Xanthocytophaga agilis: one gene and its partner. The protein of the gene in region 1 interacts with the protein of each later gene in a pairwise test. Links are inferred from orthologs where the notes say so. Each region holds a gene or a part of one and is shown in the gene's direction. Other genes may lie near its edges.

Region 1 (11,581 bases):
AATCTGGAAGAACATAGAAGTTGCATTTTTCATATGCCATCCTCTTAGTTTCATTGAATTGGAAGATACATTTCCTACAGGGCTATCTGCATACGTTGGATGCAAAGAGTTATACACATGTTTAATGTTTGCAGCAGATGTCCATGGACCTACAGACGGTGCTGATATTCTAACACGTATATAATATTTCTCTCCAGATTGTAATTGCTGTGAATTAGGATTGAATGCAAAAACATTGGAAGCCGAAGTTGCAGTATAATGAATGTTAGAAGTAAAAGTTGAATCAGTGCTCAGTTGAATTTCATACTGTGTGGCTCCTGATACAGCCAGAACCTGTAATGTTTGATTCAAACTATTGAGATATATCTCACCACCTACCACATTAGATGTACTAGTAACTAGTTCAAGATAAGTTTCAAGTGGACTAACAGTTGTAAACGTATAGATATTTGGATTTGAATCATCTCCATCATAATTGCTATAGTATCCTACTACTCCACCATTTAAGCTTACTTCTGTGGAGATACGAATCTTGTAAGTAATTCCCGCTGTCAACACTCCATTTGGAATGCTGAAGGATGGACTTGCCGAACTCGCATAGTAGTAGCCTGTTCTGGTAGACCAGTCTCCTGTGCCACCAACAGGTACGATCTCAATCTGATAATTTGTAATAGCACCACAGTCTCCCTGATATGGGGCAAATGTAATTGTAGGAGTCACAGAAACCCCTGTCGCTCCATCTAGCGGAGTGGATAATGTTGGTGTTAAAGTACCTCCAATACCTCCGGTGCTAAAATCAAATAATGTTGCAGATCCTGTGATAGCTGTAAAGCTGCCTCCTGTACCTGTACCTGCAGTCAAACGCATTTCATAATTTGTATTCGCAAGTAATTGCGTATTAGTAAATGAGAATGTGTAATCAGAACCACTAGCTGTACTATAGAAAGCTGTTCCGAAAGAACCGGAAGGCTTTTGTCTGTACTCTACTTTTATGGTAGTTGCTCCCGGGTAAGCATTTACAATCACAGGGAATCCACAAGGATTTAATCCAGTTAACGAAAGTGGACTTTGAATAGAAACTCCAGGTGTTGCAGAAACAGTGAAAGTATTAGTATCACTGAATGTACCATTTGCTGTATTATACGTAACCCGGGCACGATAGGTATTTCCTGCTGTTAGGAAAGAAGGAACAGTCCAATTATAAGTAGCAGTTGTATAATTCTGAGAAGCAACTACTGTATTTCCAACTGTTCCATCCAGGATTTCATACAATACAGAGTTTAATGTACAACCTGCAAATGGAGATTGAATTATAATAGTAGGTGTCACAGTATTAACTGTTACTCCATCTGCTGGCGAGGTAATTACAGGTGTGTTAGCCGCTTCACTGGATTGATTAACTCCTGTAAACCAATCGTTATATACTTGTCCAATCAACGTACCTGTATTATTAGCCCCTGTCCGGGTTGTTAATTCAACCAGATAGTGTGCATTATCTGCAAATAATGAACGGAGCAACGTTATATTAAAAGGTGTAGTCGCAGCATTACCATCTGCAAAGTTATATGTTTGTTGAAAGATAGTAGGTCCAGGCCCTATTGGGAACACTTTGAATACTAAGCTTCTTGCGGATGTGCTGTTCGCATTCACATTAGCAACAACATCTGAACATAAATCCAGCGTTGCCTCATCAGCTGGTGAAATGAGTAAAGGGTCTGCAATAACAAGAGATTCTGTCGTGAAGCTGATGACTTTTTCTCCTACAGTTGTTCCACTTATTTGGAAGGTAACACGTACATAATATTGTGTGCCAAATTCTAATGTAGCTGGAGTCCAGCTAAACGCTCCATTACCACTTCCCTGTAAACTGGTTTGTTTGGATGATCCACCAAAGGCTGGATCTGTATCCACTTCTATAATTCTTGATGTCAATGTTCCACAACCTGTATACGCAGCAACTGCGATAGATGGGGTTCTTGATACATCTGTTGCACCATCTAATGGAGAAGTAATAACTGGTATAGAGGAAGGTGGTTTTACTCCTGTTGTAAACGTAGAAGTTGTAGTTCCTATTAGTTCACCATTGATATCAACGCTGTACACCTCTATAGTATATGGCGTGCTAGCGGCTAATAATGCGGTATCTATTGCTGGCAATGCATAATTTGTTGTAGCTGTTGTTGCGTTGGCAAAAGTCGGATTTATACCATCTGCATCACTATCTACAACCGGACTGCTTGGATCTGAGGTTGGATAGACAAGGTATAGAAGTGTACGCGCTCCCTGATAATTGGCATTAACAGTAATTGTAAGGTTCTGACAAAGGTCAAAAGATGCTCCATTGGCAGGAGAAATAATTTGAGGATTTTGTAAAGCAGGCTCTGTGATGGTAATTCTTGTAAGCGTGCTATTTAAAACAGTTGCATCAGAAGGTCCAAACCAACCTGCTGTTGCTGTTGATGTCTGAACTCTTACATAATATACTTGGGAAGTAGAAGGATCAAGATCAGCATAAGATTGTAAAAGATTCCACAAAGGATAGGTGTATGTTGCAGTTGTAGAAGTAGTAGGTATAATAGTAGGAGAAAAATAACCTGCACCACTGACAGCTGCACTGGACAGAAGTAATGTTACACCATCGCTATCATAAAGCTGAACTCTAAGCCTTCTTATTCCTGTTCTAGGAGTTGTCCCTGCACTTAAACGTCCAGTCATTGTTTGTGTGTAGGGATTTATACCTGTTGCATTATTTGCTGGGGTTGTAATTGTTGGAGCTTGTCCGAGCACAGAAAAATCTGCTAGCAGCCCCCCCAAAACCATTAAGAGAAATAGTACACTTTTTTTCATAAAATATTGATTATTGAGACTTTCTGACTTTATGTAAAATCTTTAAATTAATCCTTCCCAAATAAGAAAAGGTAAGTCTGTATCACCTGATATTTCAATAAGATTTTCTTATATTAAAATCAGGCAAACAGGTTATATTTCAAAATGCAATAAATTGCACGGAAACCATCTTTCCAGTTTATCTTTTTCCCTTCTGCATAAGTACGTCCATAATAAGATATACCTACTTCATAAATGCGAACATTAGGGATACGAGCCACTTTTGCTGTTACTTCCGGCTCAAAACCAAACCGGTTTTCTTTCAGCTTAATTGCCTGAATCATATCTGTACGAAAGAGCTTATAGCATGTTTCCATATCTGTCAGGTTCAAGTTGGTAAACATATTGGATAAAAATGTCAGGAACTTGTTACCAATAGTATGCCAAAAGAATAAAATACGGTGTGGATTTCCGCCCATAAAGCGAGAACCAAATACTATGTCTGCAAATCCTTCCAGAACAGGTTGTAAAAGAATATTATATTCCCGCGGATCATACTCTAAATCCGCATCCTGAATAATTACATATTCACCGGTTGCTTTACTGATCCCTGTATGCAGGGCGGCTCCTTTGCCTTTGTTTACTTCGTGTTTAAAATACGTAATAGGTAGATCTGGATTTTCTCGTTGATAATTCAGAATAGACTCTTCTGTGTTATCTTTTGAACAGTCATTAATAATGATGACCTCTTTTTCAATGTTGTTGAGTAATTGTACCGCTTTGATTTTATTTAAAATGAAGTGAATAGTTCTCCCTTCATTATATGCCGGAATAACAATAGATAGTTTGGTAATGGTCGTTGTTTGCACAGAAAATAAGGTTTAATAAGCAAGAATGATGCTATTTATAGTCAAATTATGTAAAAGTAAATAATACTTTTGCAATTCTAGTGCATATTCCTTAAAAAAAGAATTGCACAAAAACAATACTCTTGTTTATTAGACTATTATGCAATGATATCTTTGTTCAATACAACCTTGTTATTTATTTCTATGGATTTTTACTATATATTTCAAAAACGTGCCTGACCTGAGAAAAATATATATAGTTTCCTATCTATTATATACGATAATAACTAAATTTTAGATTCACAGGTAGTAAGATACTGTTTCGCTTACTTACTAGACAGGAAGTTAATAGCATAGAAAATTAAGACGTATCTATCCATTATAAGACACCTGATACTAAATAAGCTACTATTTTCAGGATATATTTTATTTAGAAATAATAAGGAAACTCAAAAACAACTTTGTTTTATATATCAGTTTAGCCTACTATATTCATTGTAACAATTTTCAAGCATATCTCTGCTTACTGGACTTTTTATTCTACCCTGCACTGCCTACCTTTGCTCTTTCGCTTATTTTGTTTTCATACTAATTCTCTTTTCATTGAGCAAAGATCTTGTTTTTGGCATTCGGGCTGTGATTGAAACCATCCGGGCTGGTAAGGAAATAGACAAATTATTGGTACAGCGGGATCTGAGCACGGCCGGAAACCTGGCGGAATTACTACAGGCTGCGCATGAGTTTAATGTTCCTATATCTCGTGTACCTAAAGAGCGCCTGGACCGTGTTACTCGCAAAAATCATCAGGGCGTGATTGCATTTGTATCAGCTGTAAATTATGCTAAACTTCACAATGTCATCAGTGATGTATATGAGCGTGGGTTGGTGCCTTTGATCTTGATTTTGGACCGGGTAACTGATGTACGTAACTTTGGTGCTATAGCCCGTACTGCCGAGTGTGCTGGTGCGCATGCTATTGTTATTCCTGCTAAAGGAGCTGCCCAAATCAATGCGGATGCTGTCAAAACATCTTCAGGTGCACTGAATTTTATTCCGGTTTGTCGGGAAGAAAGTTTAGTAAGAACTGTCTCTTTTCTGCAAGAATCCGGATTACAGGTAATAGGATGTACAGAAAAAGCTGAAAAGTTATTATATGAAGTAGATCTTACTGTTCCTACAGCTATCATTATGGGATCAGAGGAAGATGGCATTACCAACGAACTGATTCGTAAAGTAGACACATTGGTCAAAATTCCTGAAGCTGGCCAAATTTCTTCTCTGAATGTTTCTGTTGCTGCCGGAGTAATGATTTATGAAGCAATACGTCAACGATTAAGATAGAAATTAGCAGAGCCAAGTAGTCTCCATGATCAGGAGACTATTTCATTACTAAGTGCATTTTAGCTTGTTGAGAGGCTCAAGCTGCAACTTGTCTGTGAAGAGGGTCCTGATTTAATAGATCTGCCATAGAATTATATAGTAAGGGCGCCTCAGACAACATTTCTGTTGGATTCTCAAAGAATGTTTCAACGGCTACCGCAAATAACTCGGCAACATTTGTACCTGCATATTTTCGCAACACAGATTCCTCTCCTGACTGTATCTTCCTATATTCCACTTTAGCCTGTAAAAAAAACTCCTGTACGTGTTCTGGTGCCAGGAAGTCCTCACCGTATTGACGGTTTTCGAGTAATAGTGCATGTGCCATTTCATGTAAGCCTACATTGAGGGCATCCGTTGGATAAAAATAGCCTTCCACAAAATGTTTCCATGATAATACGATGATCCCTCCTGCATTTACTTCGCCTACATGATAATCCCGGTTAAGCAGTGAATAATATTTGTCAGGATACAAAATAATCGTGTTAAAATGGGATAGATACACAGGTGAGAGACCAAATGTCAGTTGCACAGCACAGGCGGCTATCAATATTTTCATTTCCTCTGTGATTTCGAGTTTACCCCGTGAGATAAATTCTTTCTCTTGTAAAAATGTAGCTACCCTCAGATTAAATATTTGTTTCTTGTCAGGTGTCAGTTGTCGGTAGTACGCAAAGTTTTTCTCCAGAATAGTATCATTTAGAGAGAGTGTTTGTCTACTAACATGTTTCGTACGGACTTGTGTCCACCAGTAACCTCCAATTATCGCCACCAGCACACCAAAAATAATGGGTATCATAGAATCGGTATATTGTTAAAAAATGTTCATATAGTAAGCATCAAGCTGACTATATTTTTATGTAGATGCTGTAATCTAAAAAAAAGTAAGCGTGATACCATAAGTGGCATCACGCTTATCTGTAAGAATTCAGGAATTTCTTTATTTATTAGGATATCTTAACTGATTCCTCCAAACTGTCGCAGGAAGCGTATATCATTCTCACTAAATAAACGCAGATCCCGTACCTGATATAATAAGTTTGTAATCCGTTCGATGCCCATACCAAAAGCAAATCCGGTATATTTCTCAGCATCGATGCCACAGTTGGTAAGAACATTTGGATCAACCATACCTGAACCCAGAATTTCTACCCAACCTGTATGCTTACACATCTGGCAACCATCTCCTTTACAAATAAGACAGGATATATCCATTTCAGCACTTGGCTCTGTGAATGGGAAATAAGAAGCACGGAAACGCACCTTCACATCATTGCCAAACATCTCCTTCACGAAATAGTAAAGCGTATTTTTCAGATCTCGGAAACTAACATTGGTATCTATATAAAGACCTTCTACCTGATGAAAGAAGCAATGTGCTCTGGCTGAAATGGCTTCATTGCGATACACACGACCTGGCATAATAGCACGGATTGGCGGTTTTTGTTTTTCCATCAAACGCACTTGCACACCAGATGTATGTGTCCGTAATAGTAGGTCATCTGCTGGGTTATCTGTTTTCCGAATAAAAAACGTATCCTGCATTTCACGGGCAGGGTGATTTTCGGCAAAGTTCAAGGCGGCAAAGTTGTGCCAGTCATCTTCAATTTCAGGGCCATCCGCAACAGCAAATCCCATTCTGCCAAAAATCTCTATAATACGATTACGTACCAGCGTCAATGGATGTACAGACCCCAGTTCGTTTGGATATACAGGTAGTGTAAGATCAACAGGTGCTGCTTGTTGAGCGGATAAGCTTTGCTCTTCAATCCATGCCTGCTTTTCCTTAAACTTATTTTCAGCCAGATTCTTAAGTGTATTTAATTCTGCTCCCATTGCCCGGCGATCTTCTGCAGGAATGGTTTTCATGCCTTCAAACAATTCGGCAATTACACTTTTTCGGCTTATATAAGCCATCCGGAATTGTTCCAGTTGGTCTGCAGAATCAATTTGGGCGTCTTCGATCTGTTGTCGAATGTCCTTAATGCGGTCTAACATATAAAGTTTCGGATTTGACTATAATCAGGCTGATATCAAAAATAGTACAAACGGATGTGTCCATTAGTAGTATTTGTTTCGCAAAGATAATAGTCCGGGTATGAAATCGTATTCTTTCTATGCAAAAACCTGTAAATTATCCACAATAAACACCTATATGATTTACAAAAAACATTGTTTTTTATGGGATTATCTTTTTATTTTGCGTCCCTTTCTGTGTAAAAACAAAAGGTGACCCTATTTTTCGGGAAAGTATATTTTGCTAAATCAGAAATAACGTCTCATTATTTATTTTTAATCACCTATTTTAATTGTCAACGAATGGCAGTAATTGGTAAAATCAGAGAAAAAGCAGGCTGGGCAATCGGATTGATTGCTTTAGGATTAGGCCTTTTTATTGTCGGTGCCGACTTTTTTGGCCCCAAATCAAATCTGTTCAGTAATGATGCCGAAGTTGGAAAAATTGCGGGTCATGGCATTAGTGCTAAAGAATTTGAGGCTGAAGTGGAACAGATAAAAGCCACTATGGCAATGCAAGGGCAGAATCCAACAGAGCAACAACTGCAACAAATTCGTGAACAGGTATGGCAGGATATGATTTTCCGTTATGCATACCAGCCACAGTTTGAAAAACTGGGCATTGGCTTGTCTCCAGAAGAGCGGGATGATATGATTGCAGGAGATAACATTCATACCAGCATCAAACAAACTCAAGTATTCCAAAATGCATCAGGCCAGTTTGATAGGACTATGCTGGATCGTTACCTGGATTACATAGAGTCAGACTCTGCCCGTCCTCAGGATAAGCAATTATGGGAAAACTTTATCGTAAACCAACTGCCTCAAATGCGTATGCGTGAGAAGTATGACAATCTGTTACGTACTTCCTTATATGTTACACAGGCAGAAGCACAGCATGAGTATGAAGCACAAGTTGCCAAAGTTGATGCTAAATACATATATGTTCCTTATTATTCTATTCCTGATTCTACTATCAAGGTTTCTGATGATGAATTAAAAACGTATTTGAGTGCACATAAGAATCAGTACAAAGGAGATGAAACTCGCAGTCTTAAATATGTGACTTTCCCTATCATGCCTTCTGCTAAAGATAGCGCTGACCTGAAAAGTCAATTGGTGGATCTTGCTAAACAGCTGGCTGTTGCACCAAACGATTCATCTTTTGCTATTGCTGAATCAGAAATTGAAGTTCCAGGTAATGGTTCCTATCAGGTAATTGGGGCACTGCCTCAGGAAATTCAGAATACGATCTCTACCTTAATACCAGGTTCTATTAATGGGCCTTTTCAGGATGGTAACGAATACTACATCTTTAAATATGATGGAGCAAAAGATGATAGCATTCCTTCATTACGCGCCAGCCATATTTTATTTAATTTACCTAAAGGTGCCTCAGATTCAGTAAAAGCCCAAACTCGTAAACAAGCTGAAGATGTATTGAAACAAATCAAAGATGGAGCTAGTTTTGAAGCCCTAGCACAACAATATGGTTCTGATGGTACTGCGCAACGTGGAGGGGACTTGGGTTGGTTTTCTAAGAATGGGCAAATGGTAAAGGAGTTCGAAGGACCTATATTTAGCTTTAACGGATCTGGCTTGCTTCCAAACCTTGTCGAAACTGAGTATGGTTATCATATAGTGAAAGTAACTCAACCTAAGACATACAAGAAATACAAAGTTGCTGTTATCCGTAAGTCTATCGTACCTAGTGAGGCTACTCGAAATGAAGTATATCGTAAAGCCAGTGCAATCGGCAGTCAGGCTAAAGATATTGCTTCATTTGAAGAGGCTGTAAAGAAAGATCCTACTTTATCTGCTTACACTGCGGATCGTCTTCAGCCACAAGCTACCAGCATCAATACACTGGTTAATGCAAGATCTATTGTACAGTGGGCATTTAAAGATGATACAAAAGTAGGAACTGTTTCAACAGAATTGTTTGAACTGGATAATCCAAACCAGTATGTAATAGCTGTATTAACTGGTAAAAGTGAAAAAGGATCTCCTTCTGTAGACGCATATCGGGCTGAACTAACCAATAAGGTTCGTAATCAGAAAAAAGCAGAACAGATCATAAGCAAGTTGGGTGATCTATCTGGAACATTGGATGCTATTGCTCAGAAATATGGTGCACAAGCTCAGGTGTTGACAGGTACAGATATTACAATGGGATCTAATTCTTTACCAAGTGTGGGAATGGAACCTGCGGCCCTGGGTAAAGCATTTGGTTTGAAAGTTGGTCAGAAAAGTAAGGCTATCAAAGGTGAGAATGGTGTGATTGTAATGGAAGTTACTAAACAAACTCCTGCTCCTCAGATCGCAGATTATACACAATATAAGACGCAACTGAAACAAAATAAGAGCTTCTCTGTCACCTATCTGGCTGGTGAAGCTATCAAGGAAGATGCAGATATCGAAGATTTGAGATATAAATTCTATTAATAGCCTGTATTATCTACTATGATTTAAAACCTTGCTTCACCAGAAAGCAAGGTTTTTTTATTTCTACAGATATAGCTCAGAAATGTAGTTTATTAAAAAGCTTCTGTTTACTGAACAAATCATCGTATTTTTATGGAGAGTCAGATCTGTAAGGTCATACAAGGGTTAATCAAATTATTATATATTCACAATGAGACATTACCTTCTGCTTTGTATCAGCTTTTTATTTTCAATACCAACTTTGTTTGCCCAGAATGATAAATCCTTATTATGGGAGATATCAGGGAAAGGAATCACTAAGCCTTCCTATATTTTTGGAACAATACATATATTGTGTGCATCAGACCTGGTAATTACTAACAATCTTAAGATTGCCTTTAACAAGTCTGAACAACTTTATTTGGAATTGGATATGGATGATCCAGGTATGTTGCTTCAGATGATGCAACATATGACCATGAAAGATGGTATAACTCTAAAGTCATTGGTTTCAGAGGCAGATTACACTATCGTATCTACCTTCTTTCAGAAGAAAACAGGCATGTCAATAGATATGTTGGCTGGAACCAAGCCATTTTTTATTATGAGTTTGGTTTTGCCTTCTACCATGAGTTGTCAGACAGCCTCATGGGAAACTTCATTAATGTCACTGGCGCAGGAGCAAAAGATTGAGACATACGGACTGGAGACTTTACAAGATCAATTGGCAGTTATTGATCAGATCTCCTATAAAGATCAGGCTTCAATGCTACTAGAGACTTTGAAAGATACTATCCAATCACAAAAAGAAAATCAAAAACTTATAAACCTATACAAAGATCAGGATATAGATGGTATGCAGAAATCTATTGCAGAGGCATCTCAGGCAACCTCCAAGTATGAACGTATACTGCTAACAGACCGAAATAACCGATGGATACCACTTATTACCAAAATTGCCACAGAGAGGCCTACTTTTTTTGCTGTAGGTGCAGGACATCTGGGAGGAAAAAAAGGAGTGATACAACTATTGCGTAAAGCAGGCTACCAAATAAAACCTGTAAAGTTATAGTTAAAAAAGCTGCTAATTTTCTACTTAGTATGTGCAAATATCATTGAAAGTCAACACTTTTGTTTTTCATCACTTCAACCCTAACACCTATGAAATCAGTAAGTGCTTTTTTGACCTGTGCAGGTCTTTTCCTTCTATTACTATCAACTAATACAATTGCACAATCTGTGAAATTGACAAAGGTTTGGGAAACCGATACTACTGTCACTACTCCTGAATCAGTATTTTATGATAACAAGACAAATACCATTTATGTGTCTTGTATCAATGGGGGACCCGCTCCTGAAAATTCAAAAAGTTTTATTGCCAAGGTAAGTCCTGATGGCAAAGTCCTTCAGCGAATCACAGAAGGACTAAACTCAACCAAGGGATTGATTGTAAGTGGCAATAAAATTTATGTAACAGAGATATTTAAACTGGTAGAAATAGATCTGAAAACAGGGAAGGTTAGTAAGAAATACGATGTGCCAGAAGCAAAATTTTTGAATGATGTGACCGCTGATGAAAGTGGAATGGTGTACTTTACAGATATGCGAAACAATCGCATCTGGATGTTACACAATGGTATGATTATGAAGGTAAGCGAAGGCGGACCATTAAATAATCCAAATGGACTTTTGTATGAGAAAGGAAAGCTGCTGGTTGGAAATGGAGATGGAAAGATTTTGGCATATGATATAAAGACCAAGCAGTATACTACTCTTGCAGAAGGTATGGGTGGAATAGATGGATTGGTATCTGATGGAAAGAAGGGGTATTTTGCTTCTGAATGGCGTGGTAAAATCTGGCATGTGACACCTGATGGAAAAATTGAGCTACTGCATGATACAGTGGATCAAAAAATAAATACAGCTGACATCGACTATATCCCTTCTAAAAAGACTTTGCTGGTACCAACATTCTTTGTTAATAAAGTACTGGCATTTAAAGTAGATTGAATTAAATAGCTTAGTACTGTTAAAGATAACCTCTTCATTGTGGAGAGGTTATCTTTTTATAGATGGACAATCTTTTG
Region 2 (11,710 bases), on another replicon or contig:
TGGCTACTATTCTACAGGAAGCGCAAAACCGTAATTACCAGAGATGGCCAATCTTAAAAGAATATGTATGGCCTAATGCTGTCATTCCCGGTAGCTATCAGGGAGAGGTAGATTATCTGAAAACCTGGCTGACTACCCGACTAGCATGGCTAGACTATGCAATTCCAGGGGTATGTGATGCACTTGCAACTGAAAATGAAAATAAGTCAAGTCAGGTCTATCTCTATCCTAATCCATCATCTGGTGATGTATATATCCAATTTGATCACCTCACTGAAAACACACCTATTACAGCAGAAGTATATAATATGTTGGGACAAAAAATTGCTACTCAGTCTTTTAAATGGACAAACACTCCCAAATTACTACCTGCTTCACAATTGTCGCCAGGAATACTGCTTATAAAACTGTATATAAGAGATACACTTATTTCTACTAAAAAGGTCATTAGAAGCAATTAAAGGAACTATTTTTTACAAGAACCTTCTTTAATTATGTAGACTCTAATTTTGTAGAAAAACTATCTATGTAAATTATGATAGGGAGATAGTCTTACTTGCATCATTTTACTATTATCCTACATAATTATTTAGAGTATACCTACTATTTATACTTTTACAAATTTGCTGCCTTTTATATATGAAAATAGTATCTGCAACTCAAATACGTGAAATAGATGAGTATACGATAAACCATGAACCTGTTACTTCCATTGATCTTATGGAACGGGCAGCCACTGCGTTCTCTAGCTGGTTTATGCAGCATTATTCCAATATAAAGAGAATTAAAATTGTATGCGGACCAGGTAATAATGGTGGAGATGGCCTGGTAATTGCAAGAATCTTATATTCTTATGGTTACAAAGTTGAGGTGTATACTATCTTGCCTACAGCAAAAACATCCAAAGATTTTGATATCAATCTCCAGCGCTTATCCTCTTTAATCTCTGAACAAAGGATCACACCCAACTCAAAGCTTCCTCAATTTCACACTGAAGATATTTTGATTGATGCGTTATTTGGTTCGGGGTTAAATCGTCCATTAGCTGGTCTGGCGGCCGATATAGTACAGGCTATGAACCAAGCCAAAACCATTATCGCTGTCGATATTCCTTCAGGTCTCTTTACAGATACAAATAACTCAAAAGAAGATGTTATTATAAAAGCCACTCAAACCATTGCCTTCCAACTTCCTAAACTTGCATTTATGCTTCCACAAAATGCCGATTTCATAGGAGATTGGCATCTGGTAGATATTGGCTTACATCCTACTGCTATCGCTCAAGCTAGCACAAACTATTTTTATACACATACAAGGAAAGCAATTACATACCTGAAAAAACGATCAAAGTTTTCACATAAGGGAACCAATGGCCACGCATTATTGATAGCAGGCAGCTATGGGATGATGGGAGCAGCAATCCTTTCTGCACGAGCCTGTTTACGTAGCGGAGTGGGTAAATTAACTCTCCATGCACCTAAACATGCAAATGACCTGGTACAATCCAACATACCAGAAGCTTTGTTTTCGGCAGATGACAATAAGTATCTATCTACAACCGAATGGACAGAAGACCAACTCAAAAGCTATTCTGCGATAGGTCTCGGTCCCGGACTTAGTATTGATACGAAGATTCTTTCCTTAATCCATTCTATTATAGAACATGGCAGTTCCATTCCATTAATTATAGACGCAGATGGAATTAACAATTTATCTACTCCTGAAGGTAGAGACCTACTAGACAAACTACCTGAAAATACAATCATTACCCCCCACCCCAAGGAATTTCAGAAATTATTAAATCGTTCATGGCAGAATGATTATGAAAAGTTAGATCTGCTACGAGAGTTTTCTGTAAAATATCAGGTTATTGTGTGTTTAAAAGGTGCACATACAGCAGTAGCTCTACCAGATGGTAGCATTCACTTTAACTCAACTGGGAATCCAGGTATGGCAACAGGAGGGTCTGGAGATGTGCTTACAGGGATAATTACGGCTCTTCTAGCCCAAAAGTATAACCCTGCACATGCAGCAATCTTTGGCGTATATCTTCATGGATTAGCAGGAGATATAGCAGTAAAAGAGAAAAGTATATATAGTATGGTTGCATCTGATTTGACTGACAATCTGCCAAAAGCTTTTTTGGAGATTACAGCGTTGCAGACCCAAAACTCATAACTGCTTCGATTCTACTTTCGGCTGTTTTCTGGCTGTCCTGATCAATGCCGCAATTCCAATTACTGTCCAGATTATATTTACCACCGCAGAGGGAATAGCCTTATGATATAAAGTAAGAATGATTAAGCCTGCACTACCTATAATGTTTAACCATTTGTATAGAGTAGATTGGGCATCTATTTTACCACTCATATTTAAAAAGTAAGCTGTTACTACTAATACAGAACCTATCCAACCGACAGTTTCTACCACGATATCTGTTGTGGTCATTTGTTAAAATCGTTAAAAAATGAATCTATTCCAGTCTAAAATTGTAAATTATCAGGAAGATCATGTTTTTTAATTACAATAGAAATTATTTTTTATACTGAATGCAACCATTTCAACTATTTAAGAGTCTTGGAGAAAGCAGATACTGAATAATCCGTCTGTAGCTATGAAATCGATCTTTTGATTTACCACTTTTACCACATTACTCCCAACCAGACTGAATGTTATTCAGTGAAGACGAACTTATAGAAGGCTGTATAAGAGGAGATAGAACCCAACAGCGACGCCTCTACGAACTTTTCTCCAAAAGAATGTTTGTAGTGTGCTTGCGCTATGCAAAAAGCCGACTGGAAGCAGAAGATGTATTACAGGAATCGTTTATTAAAGTTTTTGAGAAAATAAAAGATTTTCGGAGAGATTGTCCTCTTGAGGGATGGATCAAACGTATTGTTATCAATACAGCATTGAATCAGAATCGTAGTAAATTATACATGTTTCCAGCAGTAGATATAGATGATATACATGAAGCAGAAGATAGTCATTCATCCCTTTCAGATCTGAGTTTCCAGGAATTACTGGAGATGGTGCAACAGCTGGCACCACGTTATCAGGTCATTTTTAACCTGTATGCCATTGAAGGTTATCAACATAATGAAATTGGCACTATGCTGGGTATTAGCGAAGGCACTTCCAAGTCGCAATATGCACGTGCTAGAGCTATACTCCGCCAAATGATAGAAGATAAACAACAAATAAAATATGAACGCTTCCGAAAAGAATAGCTTTGAAGAGCAGTGGAGAGACGCGTTTGAAAACGCTGAGTTACCCCCAGATCCAATGATCTGGTCAAATATTGAAACAAAACTGGCAGATGCAGAAAGAGATAAATATAAAAGAAAGCTATATTTATTTAAGCTGCGAGTCGCTGCTGCCGTAGCATTACTGGTATTGGCAACTGGTATATGGACCATCCAGCAGTCCATGAAAGGGAATAGTATTGCCATTGTAAATCATTATGAGAAAGAAATCCATAGTTCTGGCCCTGACAAAGGAGTATCCATATCTTCTGGAGACAAAACTTTCAATACAGATTCTACGCGATCTGCTATTTCTAATGTGTCTGCCTCTAATACAGCCAGTAATACTTTATCTCAGCATTCGTCAACCCCTGTCCTTCAACCAGCTACAAAAACAGAATCATCTTCCAATACAGTCAGAAACAACTCAGAAAGTGGAAAGACCAGTTCAACTCAGTTTGTAGAAAAACAGGATCAACTTTCCTATGAATCAACAAAATCAGGTACTAAGACATCAGCTATTAAGACAGATGCACAAACAACATCTATAGGCAAAGCACCACAAAATCAGGAAACATCTATTGTTACAAATGGTAAATTATTATCGGATAAACAAAAGAAAAGTTTACAGACAACGAATGTGGAAGATAATGTTGCTTATTACGAAGCTTCACCAACAAAGAAAAACACACTCAAAAATACCGGAAAAAATGTTGAGAGTTCATCAATAGTAGATCAAAACCTTAACCCAGCTAGTGAAAATTATATATCAGCAATTCATTCCCAATCAAATAATTATCAAGCAAATAATTATATAGTAGCTGTTGAACCTATCTCAGGAAAGTCTGTTCATACGCAAATGGCAAAAGCTGTAGTGAAAGATATTCGCTGGAAACTTAATCAGGATTTCTGGGATCAGTTGACAGCACAGGATCTGGCAGCACAGCAAAAGAAACAAATGCACAGAGCACGTTGGAGATTAGATGGTGGTGCAACTCCAGGAAGCTTTAATCCAAATTTTAACTCAACCAGTTATTCTGCAATGAATAGTTATGCTGATCAAGCACTTACTCCGACAACAGTAGGAAAAACCAATGCTGTTAGCCCATCAAGTAAGGACATAGGTAGCATGACACATTCGGGTACTTTTTATGCAACAGGTTTACAAACAGAGTTTGCACTATCAGAAAGGTTTTCCATCCTAGGAGGAGTTCAGTATACTTATAGTAAGTCTCAGATAGATGTGACTCAGTATACCGCATTTAGTAATAGTTCTGCTATTCAGCCCGACTTTTATGAATTATTTGGGGCTTCATCAAGAAGTACACCTACTAATACACTGGCCCAAAATAATATATCTTATAGGACGTCTCTAAACACCAATGAAGTACAAAGTCTGGATAATACCTATCATTATATTGGATTTCCAATGCGAGTTCTTTACAAAGTACTCAATCGAAAAGTAAAAGCCAGTATAGGTGCAGGAGTGTCTACAGACCTATTTCTGAAGAGCCAGATTAGTAGTTCTGAAAACAATATAGAAACACTCGAATTCAATCGTTCACAGAATTCATTCTATAAGAGTACAATTTTTAGTGGATTGTTAAGTGTAAAGCTGGATTATGCCATTGACAATAAATACAGTATTTATCTTGAACCCAGCTTCCGCAGAACATTATCATCTTCAACTACCTCATCTACTTTGAGTAGTTTTCCTGGATGGTGGGGAGTAGGAACAGGTATAATGTATAGATTTTAACAGAAGGCAACCAAAAGGTTGCTTTTTCAATATAATTCATATTTTTAACTAGCCAATCTACCACAAATACATTGCCATATAGATGAAAAGAATTTTACTCTGCATTTTGACTAACATACTGCTTTTTAGCTGTGACAATCAGGAGCAGATACATCCAATCATCATTGACCCTGTCACCCCAATCCATCTTGGAACGGAAACACTAACAACTGGTACATATCTTGGTTTCACTATAGGTGATTCTCCCCAAACAACTTATACAAAGACTCAAGCACTAATCACTAGCAAAGGGTTAAATAATTTATCTATTACCCACTCTATTTATACAGATCTGCCTTTGGTAAAAAACACATTATCATTATATACATCTATCTTTTTGGATGAAGAAAAAGGAACAGATTCTGGAGTACAAATTTATTTTGAGAATAATACGGTTAAAAGCATATACTTAAATAGTGGTAAAAAACTAAACAGATGGCCTAATTCTTTTCCTCAAGTATCTATCCAGCTTGGTGAATCTGTAGATAATCTCTATTCAAAACTTGAAAGAATAGCTGCTAACTCTGTCTATAGGAAGAAGTTCGAACGAATCAGTCTTTTTTTCAAGGATATTAACAAGGTATATGACTCCAATATGGGAATGTCTCCACAATGGTACTTCGGGTATAGCTATGATATAAACAAGACAGAACGTGTTCAGCTTAATTTTCAGGATCAGAAATTAGTATCTATTCATGTTGAACGTTATCAGGCCAGGTAATCTCACCCCTATCTTGGCTCTCTTACATTGAGCATAGATTTTTACGTATACTTGTTATATTAAAGTTATACTATTGTCAAATAAGACGATCCTATGCATAAGCTTAAAAATACAGATACAAAACCTCCTCAAGAAACTGATAAAGAAGCATGTAAACTCAAAACAGGAGAATTGCAGGAACAATTACGGGAAAAGCAAAAGATCCTTTATGCACAGGGAGAATATAGTATTTTAGTTATTCTTCAGGGATTAGACGCATCAGGAAAGGACGGCGTTCTCAATGATGTATTCAGTGGGTTAAATCTATTAGGAGTACAGGTTGCAGCCTTTAAAGCTCCTACAGAAGAAGAATCCCGGCACGATTTTTTATGGCGCATCCATCAGAAAGTACCAGGTAAAGGTATAATTGGCATTTTTAATCGTTCACATTATGAAGATGTTCTGGTGCCTCGGGTAGAAAAATGGATAGATGACAAAACAATAAAGAAACGCTTCAAACACATCAACGACTTTGAATCGTTACTTATTGAGAACAATACAGTTATTCTCAAATTCTACCTGCATGTTTCTGCAGAAGAACAAAAGGAACGGTTAACAGAACGAATGGAAAATCGCACCAAGTTCTGGAAACATAATGACAATGACTGGCAGGTTGCAACAAAAAGAGACATATATTTGGATGCATACGAAGATATTTTTGAACACTGCTCGAAGGCTGCAGACTGGCACATTGTTCCGGCAGATAAGAACTGGTACAAAAACCATATAATAGCCAAAGCAACATTAAAGGCACTGGAACAACTACCCTTGAAATATCCAGACTTAAAATAGTAGATACAACCTGACTAGTTGTTTCAACAATATTTTCACATCCATTATCTCATGTTAGAAGATAGTAAGCATGGGATAATATTTATCCCCTTATGAAAAAGCTAGTATTGTTTATATTCATGTGCATTAGCCTATGTCAATTCAGTAAAGCACAACAAAAGCGTACTCAAGAAGTCCTCTATTTAAAAAATGGTAGCATTATTCGAAATGCAAAATCCTTACAGTACCTGGATTCTCTAATAGAAATCCATACAACAGAAGGCTCAATATTCCGGTTTGAACTCAGTGATCTGGACAGTATCGCCCGTGAACCTGTCCGAGTTAAGTTTCGTACACATGGATACTTCCTTGCTGTTGAAGCTGGGTTCCTTTCCGGACATAGTACAAATACAACCACAACGATAGAGAAACGGAATAATGATGCGTCACTCCAGATTGTCTCAGGCTATCAATGGAATTCTCATTGGGCTACTGGTATAGGAGCAGCAATGGATATCTATCAGACAGGCACAATCTTACCCCTATTTCTGCGAAGTATGTACACTCCTCTCACTAACCGGCTAACCCCTCTTATCTCTTTTGATATAGGTTATGGACTCTATACAAGAGTTTTCAATGGCAGCCCCACTAATGGTCAACTTTCTCAGGGCGGTTTATTTATAAATCCGGCAGTTGGCTTTATTGCCAGGTCAGAGAAAAGAACAGCATTTTCCTTTGCAATAGGTTATCGCCGACAACATGTATATCAAAGCTTTGTAAATGAGGAGACTACCTCTTCCAAAAATATTATTCTGCATCGTATGTCTATTCGAGTAGGCTTATCCTTTTGATACTTTCCCAAAATAATGCGTTTACATTTTATATTTTGATCTTACTAATGTACTAAAAGGCTCGCCTATCGGTGGGCCTTTCTATTTGGATTTTGTCCAACTTTATGTTATATACAACAGCATATAAAACAGACATTTTTTAATAAACTGTTTTATAATTCTTTTATCTATTCATACTTACTATGAAAAGCCTACTTTCTCTTACGACCTGTAGTATTTTACTTTCCATCTTTGGACTACAAAGCCTATATGCACAATACAATTACGCAGAAGGCTTGCAAAAAACATTGCTTTTTTATGAAGCTCAGCGTTCAGGAAAGATGCCCGCCAACAATCGCCTTAGTTGGCGAGGCGATTCTCATTTACGTGATGGAAAGGATGTAGGTATTGATCTGACAGGAGGCTGGTACGATGCAGGAGATTCGCCTAAGTGGAATGCAACTATGTCATTTGCAGCCTCTACTCTGGCATGGAGTGCGCTGGAATACCCCAAAGGATATCAACAATCAGGTCAAATCTCCTATTTGCTAAATAATTTAAAATGGGTAGGCGACTATTTTATTAAATGTCTTCGATTTAAAACCATTAATGATCTGCCTACATATCGGGTTTTTGTCGAAGTAGGTAATGTAGACGAAGAACATAAATCATGGGTTGCGAACGAAGTTATGCAGGCATTATATCCTAATCGTCCCTCCTTTTATGCAGATAAAGATGCTCCTGCAACCAGTATAGTAGCTGCAATGGCAGCTTCTCAGGCAGTATCTTCCATTGTTTTTCGAACTAATGGAAATACTCAATATGCAGATGCTCTACTATTAAATGCACAAAAATTATACGAATTTGCTACTACCTATCAAGGAAATGGAACCGTTAAAAATGCAAGAGGAGAAATTGTAAAACATACAGAGAACTATGATGAGAATCGCTTTGAGGATCAAGTTTGTCTGGCAGCAATCTGGTTATATCGTGCCACCAAATCCTTACAACCAGAGGCTTCTGCTCAATATCTGAAACAGGCGGAAAAACTAGCTGGTGGATTTGCAAATCGGGTACCAGAAGCTTATTATAGTTATAGTACATATGAAATCCCTTGCTTCATACTACTTTCTGAAGAATTTCCAGATAATATTTTGTATAAGCAAAAGACAGAAGCTGCCCTGGATCGTTTTGTTAATCTCCCTAAAAGTCCGGGCGGACTAGCAAAAATAGGATATGAATGGGGTACTCTCCGACATGCAAACAATACAGCATGGTTATTTTTTGTGTATGCAGATCACTTAGCGGAAGGTGCACGCAAAACTAAATATGAACAATGGGCTAAAAGTCAGCTAGATTACTCTTTGGGCAGCAACCCTCAAAACAGAAGTTATCTTTTGGGTTTCCAGCCAGCAGGTAAAACGGTTGTTAATACTCCCCATCATGGCACAGCACATGCACCCTGGGCAGGTTGGGAACACCTGAATAAGGAGAAACCGGAATTTCGGTATCAACCACGTCATATTTTATATGGAGGTTTATTAGGGGGACCAAACTGGAACGATGAATTCAAAGCAGAGGTTGGAAATGCAGCACAAACTGAAGTTGCCTTGGACTTTAATGCAGGTATTACAGCCAATATGGCTCGTATGACATCTGTAATTGGAGGTAAACCACTTCCTAATTTCCCACCCAAAGAAAAACCAGATGATGAATATTTTGTTGAAGCATCTATTGCAGACACGGATAATGAATCTGTAGAGATAAAGGCATGGTTGAATAACCGTTCTGCTTTTCCTGCAAAAGTATCATCTAACCTTTCCTTCAGGTATTATTTTCAGGCAGAACCCGGTACTCAAATACAGGCAGAAATTGTAAATGGTAAAGGTGCAGCCATATCCCAGCCAACTCTCTACCAAGGAAGTATATATTTTGTGACAGTTACCTTCCCCAATATACCTATTTTTCCGGGAGGCCTTGATCCCAATAACGGATGGACGCCATTTTATCGAAAAGAAGTTGTTTTTCGTCTGAAGAGCTCCGGCAGCTGGAATAATGCAAACGACTGGTCATTCAAAGGAATTACCACCCAGGGAAAATCTCCTGTAAAAGTAAATCAGATCAGTGTATGGGAGGGTAAAAAGAAACTAGGTGGTATTGATCCACCAAAAGGATAAGTATTCTCTTTATAATTTATCAATATTTCAAACTAACAGAATTAATCCTTAATCTTCAGTAAGAGATGTGGTATCTTTTACTGAAGATTTTTTGTTTGCGCATAGTTCACGGCATGGCTCCTCAATGGGGCTGACTCGGTTGCCTGGCCACGAAAGATCATTTTGATCAGAACTCACGGCAATTTTGTGTTTGACCTGAACTCCAGTCAATTTTTCTCTTGCGCATAGTTCACAGCAAAACTTTTGTTTGCGTATAACTCACGGCAAAACTTTTTTTGAGCGGAATTCACTACAAACTACGGAGATACCATAAAGAACATCCTATCAACAACGAAATATGCGTCTCAAACCTATTGGTGTGAATCCACTACCATCTCCTGGGTAGACAAGTCGTTAACTGAACTTTGGGATGATATACTATTATCTTCTCCCCTACTTTTGCCATGTATTTAAAGTCATAGCCTAACTTCATTGGTTCATAGCCTCAAATAGTGTATAGAAACCAGCATTGATATAGGAACGTCACATGAGATAGATGTATTTTTGGCTATAATCAAAAATGCTATTGGAATATTTCAAAACACACAGCACTAATAGAATATTAAACTATATAATCCCAAATTACTGGAATTAAATTTTGAGTATACTATGAAATAATATAATATTGGTTACCACTTGATACAACAAACCAAAGATCATTTTTACCTTTCCACCTATGACCACATTTACACGCCGTAATTTTATACAGAAGGTTGCCGCTATTACAGGGTCTGGATACACTGCAATGGTTGCCCTTGACATGATCCCTGCAGCACCAGCAAAACCACTATCATTACAAGGGCAAGCCGGAAAAAAAGTAATCATATTGGGCGCAGGTATGGCAGGGCTGGCATCTGCCTATCAATTAACCAAACTTGGTTATGATTGTACCATTCTTGAAGCTCGCGGACGAGCAGGAGGACGCGTATGGACAATCCGGCCAGGTGCGAAAGAAACAGAACTGAACGGAGCATTACAAACCTGTCGATTTGATGAAGGACAATTCTACAATGCAGGTGCCATGCGTATTCCACACCATCATACATCTGTGATTCAATATTGCCGGGAATTAGGTGTGCCAATGGAAAACTTCCCTAATACCAATGAAGGAGCCTATTATTATAGTGAAGGCAAAGGTCCTTACTCCAATAAACGCATTCGACAACGGGAAATTCACAATGATATACGAGGATATACGTCAGAAATGCTGGCAAAAGTGATGGATCAAAGTTCACTGGATACACCCCTCACCAAAGAAGACAAAGAGAAAATTATCGAATATCTGATGGCAGAAGGAGCATTGGATAAAAGTAAATTATACAAAGGATCACCTCGTCGCGGTTTTGATGTTCCTCCCGGGGCATATAGTCAGGCAGGTAAACCCGCCCCTCTTCCTTCGTTAGTAGACCTTCTTCAGTCAGGTTTTTATGATCCCTATTTTTACAACATTCCGGAATACACATATGAGCAACAAAATACTATGCTTATGGTCTCCGGAGGAACAGATAAACTTACAGAAGCATTTACAAAACAGTTAGGCAAGAAAATCACCTACAATGCAGAAGTCACCAAGATATATAAAACAGAAAATGGGGCAAAAGTATCTTACAAAGATACAACCAAAGGCTCTGTACATGAAATCACAGGTGATTTCTGTATCTGCACTATTCCATTACCTGTTTTGAGCAGCATTGAACACAACTTTTCTTCCAATATCTCCCGTGCCATTGATCTAATACCACATAACAGTGCCTGTAAAATAGGACTACAGTTCAAACGAAGATTCTGGGAAGAAGATGATAATATATTTGGAGGAATTAGTCGTACCAATATGGATATTACTCAAATTGTATATCCTAGTACAGGCTATTTTTCTAAAAAAGGAGTGGTTATCGGCTACTATAATTACGGATCTACAGCGGAACGCATTGGCAATCTATCTCTGGCAGATCGTGAAAAACTGGCATTAGAACAAGGCAGTAAGATACATCCACAATACAAAACAGAGTTTGAAAGTTCGTTTTCTGTGGCCTGGCAGAAGGTACGTTACAGTCAGGCTGGCTGGGCTATGTATCCACAGGACGTACGTG

The links.
Region 2: the proteins of rlmB (region 1) and QNI22_RS06855 interact in binary tests that used the Escherichia coli proteins (3 or more experiments, as listed by UniProt). The link is inferred for Xanthocytophaga agilis from one-to-one orthologs.

The regions. Positions count from the first base shown.
Region 1 is NZ_JASJOU010000005.1:533,101-544,681, forward strand. Bases 3,368-6,146 are described here. They hold rlmB (23S rRNA (guanosine(2251)-2'-O)-methyltransferase RlmB), read left to right. Parts: upstream 3,368-4,277; coding sequence 4,278-5,015; downstream 5,016-6,146. Other genes in these bases: QNI22_RS17970 (glycosyltransferase family 2 protein), read right to left, coding at 3,368-3,695; QNI22_RS17980 (zinc-dependent peptidase), read right to left, coding at 5,092-5,853; pheS (phenylalanine--tRNA ligase subunit alpha), read right to left, coding at 6,012-6,146. In the rest of the region: QNI22_RS17965 (T9SS type A sorting domain-containing protein), read right to left, coding at 1-2,847; more of QNI22_RS17970, read right to left, coding at 2,967-3,367; more of pheS, read right to left, coding at 6,147-7,052; QNI22_RS17990 (peptidylprolyl isomerase), read left to right, coding at 7,374-9,515; QNI22_RS17995 (TraB/GumN family protein), read left to right, coding at 9,706-10,566; QNI22_RS18000 (SMP-30/gluconolactonase/LRE family protein), read left to right, coding at 10,656-11,504. UniProt on the Escherichia coli protein: Specifically methylates the ribose of guanosine 2251 in 23S rRNA.
Region 2 is NZ_JASJOU010000002.1:41,921-53,630, forward strand. Bases 1-2,908 are described here. They hold QNI22_RS06855 (NAD(P)H-hydrate dehydratase), read left to right. Parts: upstream 1-639; coding sequence 640-2,178; downstream 2,179-2,908. Other genes in these bases: QNI22_RS06850 (CotH family protein), read left to right, coding at 1-461; QNI22_RS06860 (CBU_0592 family membrane protein), read right to left, coding at 2,173-2,448; QNI22_RS06865 (RNA polymerase sigma factor), read left to right, coding at 2,670-2,908. Outside these bases: more of QNI22_RS06865, read left to right, coding at 2,909-3,230; QNI22_RS06870 (hypothetical protein), read left to right, coding at 3,208-5,004; QNI22_RS06875 (hypothetical protein), read left to right, coding at 5,087-5,764; QNI22_RS06880 (PPK2 family polyphosphate kinase), read left to right, coding at 5,858-6,595; QNI22_RS06885 (hypothetical protein), read left to right, coding at 6,688-7,425; QNI22_RS06890 (glycoside hydrolase family 9 protein), read left to right, coding at 7,608-9,581; QNI22_RS06895 (flavin monoamine oxidase family protein), read left to right, coding at 10,297-11,710. UniProt on the Escherichia coli protein: Bifunctional enzyme that catalyzes the epimerization of the S- and R-forms of NAD(P)HX and the dehydration of the S-form of NAD(P)HX at the expense of ADP, which is converted to AMP.